DNA from 3 places in the Shewanella sp. JNE2 genome. Region 1 is predicted to be linked to each of the others. Evidence: predicted binding sites of a transcription regulator. Region 1 holds the regulator's gene; each other region holds the start of a gene.
The links. The regulator sigma-54, encoded in region 1, starts transcription at its own class of promoters, with help from an activator protein. The targets are predictions, from matches to a motif close to GTTGGCACGNNNNTNGNNT.
Positions count from the first base shown of each region.

Region 2: the regulator sigma-54 is predicted to act here: its motif matches at 1,525-1,543, upstream of MZ182_RS16405 (nitric-oxide reductase large subunit).
Region 3: the regulator sigma-54 is predicted to act here: its motif matches at 2,276-2,294, upstream of flgB (flagellar basal body rod protein FlgB).

Region 1 is NZ_CP096169.1:724,328-728,617, reverse strand. It holds gene lptA (lipopolysaccharide transport periplasmic protein LptA) at 1-312, shown strand, start outside; gene lptB (LPS export ABC transporter ATP-binding protein) at 309-1,040, shown strand; gene MZ182_RS03275 (RNA polymerase factor sigma-54) at 1,144-2,619, shown strand; gene hpf (ribosome hibernation promoting factor) at 2,648-2,935, shown strand; gene ptsN (PTS IIA-like nitrogen regulatory protein PtsN) at 2,938-3,381, shown strand; gene rapZ (RNase adapter RapZ) at 3,378-4,232, shown strand; gene MZ182_RS03255 (HPr family phosphocarrier protein) at 4,219-4,290, shown strand, end outside.
Region 2 is NZ_CP096169.1:3,660,175-3,664,464, reverse strand. It holds gene MZ182_RS16405 (nitric-oxide reductase large subunit) at 1-1,479, opposite strand, end outside; gene MZ182_RS16400 (potassium/proton antiporter) at 2,091-3,815, shown strand; gene MZ182_RS16395 (LpxL/LpxP family Kdo(2)-lipid IV(A) lauroyl/palmitoleoyl acyltransferase) at 3,882-4,290, opposite strand, start outside.
Region 3 is NZ_CP096169.1:3,065,264-3,069,553, reverse strand. It holds gene flgA (flagellar basal body P-ring formation chaperone FlgA) at 1-108, opposite strand, end outside; gene MZ182_RS13705 (chemotaxis protein CheV) at 313-1,233, shown strand; gene MZ182_RS13700 (CheR family methyltransferase) at 1,344-2,183, shown strand; gene flgB (flagellar basal body rod protein FlgB) at 2,328-2,732, shown strand; gene flgC (flagellar basal body rod protein FlgC) at 2,735-3,151, shown strand; gene flgD (flagellar hook assembly protein FlgD) at 3,176-3,937, shown strand; gene flgE (flagellar hook protein FlgE) at 4,005-4,290, shown strand, end outside.

The sequences.
Region 1 (4,290 bases):
ACGGGCAACCCCGCGACTTACACCCAAATATTAGATGATGGTCGCCCTGCTTCCGCCAGTGCTAAAGAAATTCGCTATGAAATGGCGACAAGAACATTAACACTGACAGGTTCGGCCTCCCTCGATCAAGCGGGCAGTCAAGTGACAGGTAACCTCATTCGTTACAACATCATTCAACAAAAACTGATCGCAGAAAGCACAGGGAGTGGTGATGATCGCGTGATCACTATCATCCAACCTGAAAACTATCAGGATGATCTCAAAACCCAAACACCCGCAGATAAACCTGTGAAAGAGCAGGATTCTCAATGACCCAAATCACCCTAAGAGCACAAAATCTCGCGAAGAGCTACAAAAACCGCCAAGTTGTTAAAGACGTCAGTCTGACAGTCAAAACCGGCCAAATTGTTGGCTTACTCGGCCCAAATGGTGCAGGTAAAACCACGACCTTTTACATGGTGGTTGGGTTAGTAAAAAGCGATAAAGGCCATATTTTTATCGACAATGATGATTTAACTGCAGACCCTATGCATCTTCGCGCCCGCAAAGGAATTGGTTACTTACCACAAGAAGCCAGTATCTTCCGTAAGCTGACCGTTCACGACAATATCATGGCGGTATTACAAACCCGTAAAGAGCTAAAAGACGAAGAACGCGAAGAAGAACTGGAACACCTACTCGAAGAGTTCCATATTACCCATATTCGCGATAGCCAAGGTATGTCCCTTTCGGGGGGTGAACGTCGCCGAGTTGAAATTGCCCGCGCCCTCGCGGCCAATCCAAAGTTTATTCTACTCGACGAGCCTTTTGCGGGCGTTGATCCGATTTCCGTCATCGATATCAAAAAAATTATCGAACAACTTAAGAGTCGTGGCTTAGGCGTACTTATCACAGACCACAATGTCCGAGAAACATTAGACGTATGTGAACATGCCTACATAGTAAGTCATGGAAACCTGATTGCCGAGGGAACTCCTGCAGAGATCTTAGACAATCAGCAAGTTAGGGCTGTGTACTTAGGTGAACAATTCAGGCTATAGTTACTCCAGCGGAGTCTATAGCCTAAAATTATCGCGACTAGACTCCACTCACTGATAACAAGCGGCCTCATTCAAAAATAATAACGTAGGGATCAGCGGTAACATGAAAGCGTCACTCCAGCTCAAACTGGGCCAACAGTTAACCATGACGCCACAGTTACAACAGGCGATTCGTCTGTTGCAGCTCTCGTCATTGGAATTACAACAAGAGATCCAGCAAGCCTTAGACTCTAATCCTCTTCTTGAGCTGGAAGATGAGCAATTTGACGCACCTACAGAACGCAACCAGAATTTATCAGACACCGATTTCAGCGAATCAAGCCCACTGCCCCCCGAACAAGATAGCTCCACTGTTGATACCGCAGAATCCTTGACCAAAGAATCTATGCCAGATGAACTGCCCATGGATACCACTTGGGATGAAGTATTTACCGCCTCACCCAACTCAGGTTCGGGTGGCAGTAGAGAAGACGATATGCCCTTTCAGGGGGAAACCAGCGAGGGCCTGCATGAACATTTAGAATGGCAAAAAAACCTCACCCCCTTCTCTGAAACCGATCTTGCCATTGCCACTGCCATTATTGATGCCATTGATGATCAGGGCTATCTCACCCAAAGTACTGAAGATATTCTCGAAGCGATGGGAAATCATGAGATTGAGTTAGACGAAGTCGAAGCTGTACTTAAACGTATCCAACACTTTGATCCTGTTGGTGTTGCAGCAAGAGATCTCAGCGAATGTTTACTGATCCAGCTATCCCATTTTTCGCCGGACACACCACATCTCGAAAATGCCCGCATGTTGATCAAAGATCATTTAGATCTGATCGCTGCTCGCGATTTTAGGCTGTTAATGCGTAAAACCAAACTGAAAGAAGATGAACTTCGGGATGGTATCGCACTGATACAAACGCTGAACCCTCGCCCAGGTTTGTTGATCACACCGATGGATGAAGAATATGTGATCCCAGATGTGTCGGTATCGAAGAAAAATGGCCGTTGGGTGGTAGAACTCAACCCAGATTGCATGCCCAAAATCAATGTAAACCAGCAATATGCCGCCATGGCTCGCAGCACAAAAAGCCAAGCAGACAGCCAATTTATTCGTGGCCATCTGCAGGAAGCCAAATGGTTTATCAAGAGCTTAGAAAGTCGTAACGACACCTTACTCAAAGTGGCCAATTGTATCGTTCAATACCAACAAGGCTTCTTTGAGTACGGTGAAGAAGCTATGAAACCTATGGTACTTAACGATATAGCCGAAGCGGTTGAAATGCATGAGTCCACCATCTCACGGGTCACAACTCAAAAATACATACATACCCCTAAGGGACTTTTTGAACTAAAATACTTCTTCTCAAGCCATGTCGGGACTGACGATGGCGGTGAGTGCTCATCCACAGCAATCAGAGCCTTTATTAAAAAACTGGTTGCCGCGGAAAACCAGAAAAAACCATTAAGCGACAGCAAGATGGCACAACTTCTGGCAGAACAGGGAATAAATGTTGCGCGCAGAACCATTGCGAAGTATCGAGAAGCAATGCTTATTCCCCCTTCCAATCAGCGTAAAAGTTTATAGCCTACTATGGATATCGGAGGACGTTTCTATGCAAATAAAGCTCATTGGACACCATATCGAGATTACTGAATCGTTACGGGCATATGTAGAGGAAAAATTTTCAAAACTTGAACGCCATTTCGAACAGATCCATAATGTGCACGTTGTGCTCAATGTTGAGAAAATGCAACAGATTGCCGAAGCGCGAATCAACCTCACCGGTGGTGAAGTTTTTGCAACTTCAGAGCATACTGACATGTATGCTGCCATAGACGTCCTGATCGATAAACTTGATCGTCAGGTTATTAAACACAAAGAGAAGTTAACAAAACACTAATAATGGAACTTTGTACCATACTGAGGCCGGAGTGCACTACCTGCGCCACTCCGGGCAGTAAAAAAAAGGTACTGGAACTCATCAGTGACTTAGCCGCTGCCCAGTACCCCACCCTCTCATCTCAAGAGATCTTCGAAAGCCTTGTGGCGCGCGAAAAGATGGGGAGCACAGGTATAGGTAACGGTATCGCCATTCCACATGGTCGATTAACCGATATTACACAACCCATTGCAATACTCGTAAAATGTGAGGAACCGATAGCTTTTGACGCTATCGATAAGCAACCTGTTGATATTTTGTTTGCACTGCTTGTGCCGGCGGATCAATGCCAACAGCACCTAAGCACGTTGTCGTGCATGGCAGAAAAGCTAAGTGATAAACAAATATTAAAACAACTGCGTAAGACGCATGATGAAACGGAACTCTATCAGGTAATCACTGGATGAAACTGGTCATAGTGTCAGGCCGCTCTGGCTCAGGCAAATCTGTCGCACTTAGGGTGCTTGAAGATCTCGGCTATTACTGTGTCGATAACCTTCCCTTGCCACTAATAGGCAGTTTGCTTGAGCAACTCAAAGGCAGTAACGATCTTGTCGCCATTAGTGTCGATGTTCGTAATATGCCAGAGCAAGATAAAGTGCTGGTTCAGCAGCTTTCTAACCTGCCAGCAGGGACGGAGATTACCAGCTTCTTCCTCAATTCAAGCGATAAAGTGTTACTTAAACGCTACAGTGAAACGCGCCGCCTGCACCCGTTATCTAAAAGTCGAGTATCCCTACAAGAAGCCATTAAACTTGAAGGCAAACTGCTCGAACCTATGTCCAAACTGGTAGATCACTACATAGATACTTCAAATTTAAATATCTATGATTTAAGCGATCAAGTCAGACAAATTCTTCTTGGTAGCGTTGATAAAGAATTAGTCATCTACTTTGAGTCCTTTGGCTTTAAAAATGGCATGCCTACAGAAGCCGACTTTATGTTCGATGTGCGCTTTTTACCTAACCCCCATTGGGAGTTAGCATTGCGTCCACTGACAGGCCTAGATGAACCTGTGGCTGAGTTTTTGAATCGCCAGCCCCTGGTAAACAAGTTCATTTGGCAGATAGAAAACTTACTAGAAACCTGGTTACCACACCTTGAGCGTAATAATCGCAGTTATTTAACCATTGCGATTGGTTGCACAGGTGGACAGCACAGATCGGTTTATGTGGCAGAACAATTAGCGAAGCGATTTAGTAATGGTAAACATAAGGTCAATGTACGCCATCGAGAGCTAGATCATGCCAAAGCTTGAACGTCAGATTACCATCTGTAATAAGCTCGGTTTACACGCCCGCGCCGCCACAAAATTG
Region 2 (4,290 bases), 1.7 Mb from region 1:
AAAGAAGCCTTCAACCCACAAATGCACCACCCACCAACGCCAATATTCGGCAATCGCGAGGTTAGAGTGTTTCCCCATAAAAAGACCTGCGCCATAGAATAATCCAATAGCGACGCAGGAGGCGTAAAGTACCCATATAACGGGTCGCATTTCACTTTGGACTTTGAGCGCAGGTTTCATTGCCGCAGTGACTAGGGCTAACCAAATTAATAGTCCAATTAACAACAGTATTTGCCATACGCGGCCTAAATCTATGTATTCATAACCTTGATGGCCGAAAAGGAAATTCATATCAAGATCAAAGTACTGCTGTACTCCCATCCACTCACCAGCCATTGAACCAACTACAATTATGACTAAGGCGACCCATAGCACGTTAACACCAAGGCGTTGAAATTTTGGCTCATGACCTGATAATGCTGGGGCAATATATAATCCTGTGCCTAGCCAAGCAGTGGCAATCCAGAATACTGCTAATTGAGTATGCCAAGTACGAGTGACTGAATAGGGGAGGATTTCTGCAAGGGGGAAACCGTAGAATTCTTGGCCTTCCACCGCATAGTGGGCGGTAATACCACCGAGTAAAATTTGTAGTAGAAAGAGGCCAATAGCGGTAATAAAGTATTTACCAACCGCTTTTTGTGAGGCGGTTGGTTTAGCCAAGAATAGTGGATCTTGCTCGGCAGGTTTAGGTAGGCTTTCGTGTTTACCACTGGCGTGATGCCAGATTAAGCCACCAATTCCTGCGATTAAAGTGACAATACTGAGGATTGACCAAACAATATTATCCGAGGTTGGGGTATTGCCTAGCTGCGGATCGAAGGGCCAGTTATTTGTATAAGTATATGAAGCATCTGGACGTTCAGTGATTGCGGCCCACGCCCCCCAGAAGAGAAAAGCATTGAGTTGCTCACGGCGGGCAAGATCGGGCACAGTGCCTTCTTTCATTGCATATTGCTCGCGTAAGTTTTTTAGCTCAGGATCGCTACCAAACAATGAGAGGTAGTGCTGGCTGACCTTATTAATGGCTTCAACTCGTGTTGTAGATAATCTGATAATACTCGTGCCATCAGCATGTTGTTCTACAGTATTACGACGCAAATCATCCCTTAGTGCTTGTTCTAAACCAGCCTTTGCAGGATTAGTCAGTTGTTCAAAGGGTTGTTGATATTGTTCCATTGCGCGTATGTTGAGCCAAGCCTCCGCTTCTTTGTGTAACCAGTCGGCAGTCCAATCAGGGGCAACATAAGAACCATGTCCCCAAATGGAACCCAGTTGATGACCTCCCATAGATCGCCATACTAATTGGCCTTGTTCTATATCTTGTCCACTAAACACTGTGTGTCCACTGGCATCGGTAAAGGCTGTTGGTATGGGTGGTTTTTCTCGATAAATTTCACTGCCAATACTAAGCAGTACCGTAAATGAAGCAATTAACACTAATAATAGTGCAATTACTGTGAGTTTTTGTTTGCTCATAAATCCCCTTAATACAACGTCATTTTGATACCTTTGTGTTATCTATAGCTGGAAATGTGCCAATATTTATCCTATTGAAATTAAATGAATATTTATTGAATGAGTGTCTTTTTGATACGTTTTTAAAGTGTCATAATGACAATTATTGTTTTTATGACACTATTTATTGAGTTGTGTCTTTAAAACAATCGTATTTAGGCTTCTTATCCTAGAACTTACTATTTTTATTGGTATTTTTATTGTTTGTGCTAATTTTCATAGTATATCGGGGTTTCTATTGCGTTATTGCTTGGTTTTAACGTCAATTAGGTAGGTTTTAATTGAATGGTTATTTTCTTAATGTATTGATATTTAGCTATTTTAATTGCAATTTATTGGGTTGTTGGTGTTATCGTGAAATTAGAATTTTTTACTGGTTTTTACATCAAAGCTAATACAAAGTTACTGTTGAAGCTATTTGTCTGTAGATGATTGAAATTTAATATTTAACGCTCCAATAATTCGCTATTTTTGTGCTAATATAAAATCATAAAAATCGTAAGTTGAGTCATTTTTAACCTCGGTGATTTGTCTATCGTTTAACTAAACAACCTGTATTTAAGGAGGCATGTGTGGATGCAGATTCCATCAATAGTTTTTTTCTGATCGGTGCCTTGCTTGCAGCAGTGAGTGTTTTGCTTAGTCCAATGTCTTCCCGTTTAGGCATTCCAATTTTATTGATTTTCCTTGCTGTAGGTATTTTGGCTGGTGAAGATGGTCTTGGTGGTATCCAATTTGATGATTACTCCACAGCTTATTTAGTCAGTAACTTAGCCTTAGCGATTATTTTGCTCGACGGCGGTATGCGCACGCGCGTAGCCAGTTTTAGGGTGGCGCTATGGCCTGCATTATCCTTGGCGACTTTTGGCGTTGCGATTACCACCAGTATTACTGGCTTGATGGCCGCATGGTTGTTTGATTTGCATTGGCTGCAGGGGTTACTGGTTGGGGCTATTGTGGGCTCGACTGATGCGGCTGCGGTATTTTCCTTACTTAAAGGACGAAGTCTTAATGAGCGGGTTGGGGCAACCTTGGAAATTGAGTCCGGTAGTAACGATCCTATGGCGGTATTTTTAACCGTCACATTAATTGCTATTTTGGCTAATGTTGATACTGAGCTTTCGGTTAGTTTTATGCTGGTAAGCTTTATTAAACAGTTTGGTTTGGGAATTTGTTTAGGTTTAGGCGGTGGTTGGCTGCTATGGAAACTGGTTAATTTAAGTAAGCTTGCAGAGGGGCTTTACTCAATTTTAGTCTTAAGTGGCGGACTGATTATTTATGCTGTATCTAACAAGTTGGGTGGAAGTGGCATTTTATCCATTTACTTAGTCGGATTATTCCTCGGTAATAAACCCACTCGTGGTCGTCATTCTATTTTAAACGTACTCGATGGTATGACTTGGGTCAGCCAAATCGGTATGTTCCTTGTCTTAGGCTTGCTACTTACCCCTTCTGATTTATTTGATATTTTGCTGCCTGGTTTTGCCTTGGCATTTGGGATGATCTTATTCGCCCGTCCTCTGGCTGTGTGGCTGAGCTTATTGCCCTTTAAAAGCTTTAGTAGCCGGGATCGTTGGTTTATTTCTTGGGTGGGGTTACGCGGCGCTGTACCGATCATCTTAGCAGTATTTCCTATGATGGCGGGCCTGCCAGGGGCTCAGTTATATTTCAACTTAGCTTTCTTCGTCGTGCTAGTCTCGCTGCTGATCCAAGGAGCTTCGTTAACTACGGCAGCGCGCTTGGCAAAGGTGGAACTGCCCCCAAAGCCGCTCCCCATTTCACGCTCGGGTGTTGAAATTTATCCGAGTAGTGAATGGGAGGTCTTTGTTTACTGTTTGAGCGAAAATAAATGGTGTGTTGGTGAGCCCTTAAAACGGTTATCGATGCCTGATGGTACGCGTATTGCGGCTGTTTTTAGGGGAGACAAACTATTGCATCCCTCTGGTAGTACTTGCTTAGAGGCGGGAGATATACTCTGTGTTCTCGGTCAGGAGCGAAGTTTAGATGCATTAAGTCATCTTTTTAGCCAAGCACCTGAAACTAAGGAAGTTCCACGTTTCTTCGGTGATTTCTTTATTGAGACTGATGTCAAGTTAGCTGATCTGGCCCCTATCTATGGTTTGGACTTAGATGAGGAGGCGAGTGAGATGACAGTGGCTGATCTTGTGGCATCTGAGCTTGGTGCACATCCGGTTATAGGGGATCATTTCCAATGGCAATCTTTACACTGGGTTGTTGCAGGATTGCATGAAGGCAAAGTGACGAATATTGGGATTCGCTTACCGCCAGAAACCTAGCATTCTAGGGCCTATAAAAAATGCCAGCTTAATTGCTGGCATTTTTGTGTTAAAAAGTGTGTTAGGTTACTGATATACAGATTTATCAGTGGGATCAGGACGAGTCTTAAAGCGGCGATGCAACCACATATATTGGGCGCGGTTTTTATCTATGATGGACTCGATAATCTTGTTACCGCGAATGGCATCGGCTAATTCATCTTCGCCGGGGAAATTATCCAGCGGTGGCATGATTTCAATTCGATAACCTTCATCACCTTCAGTACGCTCTACAAAAAAGGGTAGCACTTTAGCTTTACCGAGTTTGGCTAAGGTCGTCGCGCCCGTAATCGTTGCCGTATCAGGCATGGCATAAAAGGGAATAAATACGGCACTTGAACGGCCAAAGTCCTGATCGGCAGTGTACCAAATTACATCGGGATTACGTAGGCAGCGCACCATTTGGCGTAAATCCCGTTTAGAGACCAAACCTTTG
Region 3 (4,290 bases), 2.2 Mb from region 1:
AGCTAATTCGGATATCGCCGATATGGTGGGGGCAACAGGCTCTGTACTCGCAGTCGCGGGTAACAGTAGGGTGAAAAAACTCAAAAAACAGACTAAATTTACTTTCATAATGAAGAGACTAGCTTGTAATGCCAGAATGCACCTATACTTTTATCAAGTGAGAAGCTGATAACCAAAATCAACAGAAATATCCATGTCAGAAGATTGACTCAGTTTCAACTATGTTTATCGATAGTAAGACGTAAGCAATTTATATGCCTATACTCATACGAGTCTTAGGGTCGTACATAAACAGAACAACAAGGCAGAGTTATGTCGAGTATTCTTGATTCAGTCAACAAACGAACTCAGCTCGTTGGCCAAAACCGTTTAGAGCTTTTGCTATTTAAGTTAAATGGTCGTCAGCGATTCGGGATAAACGTGTTTAAGGTGAAAGAGGTACTGCAGTGTCCGCCGCTGACGACTTTGCCTAAACTTAACGCCAATGTGAAGGGGGTTGCACATATTCGAGGTACAACAATTTCAGTTATTGACCTCAGTGCGGCGACTGGTGGTCGTCCCTTAACGAGTACTGAAAATTGCTTCATTATTATTTCTGAATATAACCGAAGTGTGCAGGGCTTTTTAGTCAGTTCTGTTGAGCGAATTATTAACATGAACTGGGAGGCTATAATGCCTCCTCCTCAAGGTGCCGGTCGTTATTCTTATCTTACAGCGGTGACTGAAATTGAGGGGGAATTGGTTGAGATTTTAGATGTAGAAAAAATCTTAGATGAAATCTCACCGGTAAAAACGGCGATTAGTGAAGAACTCAATGAGCAACTAACCATCGACCGTACGCAGCATTACCATATTATGGTTATCGATGATTCCGCTGTCGCACGTAAGCAAATCATTCGCTCCTTAGAGTCCTTAAATTTGCAGATAGATACGGCGAAAGATGGTCGTGAGGCCCTCGATAAGTTAAAGGCTATTGCCAGTGAAATGGATAATGTTGCAGATGAAATTCCATTAATTATCTCTGACATTGAAATGCCTGAAATGGATGGTTATACCTTAACGGCTGAAATCCGCGATGATCCAAAGCTTAAACATATTAAAGTTGTGTTGCATACATCACTCAGTGGGGTGTTTAACCAAGCTATGGTGCAAAAAGTAGGGGCTAATGATTTTATTGCAAAGTTTAACCCAGATGAATTAGCAGCAGCAGTGAACAAGCATTTAAGTTTATAAATGATAGCGTTGGGGGTTAGTGCCGAGTTGAGCTTTGCGCTATAATCAGCCCCTTATAACATTTTAGTTTTGCACTGTTTTTGGTGCTCGCTAGCGATAGGATCTAGGACGTGAATGTGCCAAATAAGTCACTTGCTGAAGCTGAGTATAATCAATTTAGGTTGTTCCTAGAGCAACATAGCGGCATCGTACTGGGTGAAAATAAGCAATATCTAGTACGTAGCCGTCTTGCCCCTTTGATGGGGAAATATAATCTGCCATCATTATCTGATGTGGTTAAGCACTCGATGAAACCGACAGAGCGAGCTCTGAGGGCTGAGGTTATCGATGCAATGACGACAAATGAAACGTTATGGTTTCGTGATCGTTACCCATTTGAATTGCTAAATAATGTTTTACTTCCAGAGTACAGCCGCTTAGGTCGTCCATTGAAAATTTGGTCTGCAGCTTGCTCATCTGGGCAAGAGCCTTACTCATTGGCGATGACCATTTTGGAATATCAGCAGAAAAAACCGGGTGCCCTTGCTGGCGGTGCAACAATTCAAGCAACAGATTTATCTCCCTCAATGCTAGAGCGTTGTAAAAATGCTGAATATGACAGCTTAGCTTTAGCAAGGGGCTTATCGGATGAGCGTAAGCGTCAGTTTTTTGATGCATTACCTTCTGGCAATATGAAGCTGAAGGATAATGTTAAGCGACTCGTTAACTTTAGAGCTCATAACCTGCTTGAAAGTTATACTTTGCTAGGTAAATTTGACATTATTTTTTGCCGTAACGTGCTAATTTACTTTGCGCCAGAGGCAAAAGCCAAAATTTTGCGGCAATTTGCTGCCGCTCTTAATCCAAAAGGGATTTTGTTTTTAGGGGCTTCAGAATCGATTGCAGGCTTAACCGATGAGTTTGATATGGTGCGTTGTAATCCTGGGATTTATTATCAGAAAAAGACTTAACTAGCTTATTTAATTGAAAATTACCGACTTATGTCGGTAATTTTTTGCCGCTATTTTTACCTGCCACCACTGTTTACCACTATTATCTTCTTTTTGGCACATGAATTGCTTTATTCCTGCGAGTGACACTATGGAGGCAATTTTATGGCGATCAATTTCGATAATGCATTGGGTGTGCATCAATACACTTTAGGCATACGTGCTGAACGGGCTGAAGTGATTTCAAGTAATATCGCAAATGCCGATACGCCACATTATAAAGCCCGTGATGTCGATTTCTCTGCTGCGATGCAAGCCGCTCGTAGCCAACAGCAACAGCGTAATCATCTCGATATCACAGATCATGAACGGCACTTTGGTTTAGCGGAATTAACGGGCCAATATGTTAAATTTCGTGTTCCAAATCAACCTGATACTGGTGATGGTAATACTGTTGATATTCAACAGGAACAATCTGCCTTTATGCAAAATGCCCTCGAATATCAAATGTCACTGGGGTTTTTGGATAGTAAGTTTAGTGGCATGAAAAAAGCACTAAGAGGTGATTAATCATGAGTTTATTTAGCATTTTTGATGTCGCTGGCTCTGGAATGTCAGCACAATCGGTAAGGCTTAACACTACGGCCAGTAATATTGCAAATGCTGACTCAGTTTCAAGCAGTATCGATAAAACTTACCGTTCTCGTCATCCTATTTTTGAAGCTGAAATGGCTAAAGCACAGAGCCAACAGCAAACCTCTCAAGGGGTAACGGTAAGGGGGATAGTAGAAAGTGATAAACCCTTACTCAAAGAGTATTCACCAGATCATCCTATGGCGGATGCCGATGGCTTTATTTATAAACCGAATGTAAATGTCATGGAAGAAATGGCAGATATGATTTCTGCCTCTCGCTCATATCAAATGAATGTTCAAGTCGCTGAAGCCGCAAAATCAATGCTGCAACAAACACTTGGGATGGGTAAATAACATGGGTTATTTAGGAGGTAAGCTGTGAGCCTCATTAATCAAGTTAATCAAGCGTCAACGCAAACGACTCAAACTAAGAGTCAATCAGGTGCTGTAACAACGAACTCGACAACGGGAAATCCTTTTTTGGATAGTCTTCGTTTACCAACAGAGTCAATCGTGCCTGAAGCGAAAAGTCAGCAGTTGACACAAGAAGATTTTTTCTCGTTATTAAGTCAACAATTATCCATGCAAGATCCATTTAAGCCTGTGGATAATGACCAGATGATTGCTCAAATGGCTTCTTTCTCTACGGTAGATGGCATCTCTAAGCTTAATAAAGAAATTGTTAATCTAAATAGCGTAATGACATCGAGCCAAGCGTTACAAGCATCGGGGCTTGTCGGACGAAAAGTGCTACTTCCCACTGATACTGGATACGTTTCTAGTGAAAATCCTTCGATGAAAGGGGTGATTAGTACAACGGAAAAAATTCCAGTGATCAATGTGCGGGTTGAGGATGAAAAAGGACAAGTGATTACCACATTTAATGTTGATGGTAGTAAAGGCGGTAATATCGACGTCAATTGGGATGGATTAGATAAGAATGGTCAGCCTGTTGTCACAGGTAACTATTCGATTAAAGCCAGTGGGTTAGTTGACGGTAAATCCCAACAGTTAGCTGTATCCACCTATGCACATGTCAGTAGCGTTTCTTTAGGTACCGCAAGTACTGGTGCAATTTTAAACCTACGTGGTGGTATGGCCTTTAAACTTTCTGATGTGTTGTCAGTGTCCGAAACTTAATATTGCCAGTATCTAAAATGGACGCTACTCGTCCACAATTGAATTGAGTCAAATGTAGAGGTGAATTATGTCGTTTAACATTGCATTGAGTGGCATTTCGGCGGCGCAGAAAGATTTAAATACGACTGCGAACAACATTGCTAACGCAAATACTATTGGTTTTAAAGAGTCACGTGCCGAATTTGCGGATGTGTACGCTAATTCAATTTTCTCTAATTCTAAAACGGCCGTTGGTGGCGGTGTTGCAACGAGTCAAGTGGCTCAGCAATTCCATCAAGGAAGTTTACAGTTAACGAATAACTCTCTGGATTTGGCGATTAAAGGTGGTGGTTTTTTTGTCACATCTTCAGAGC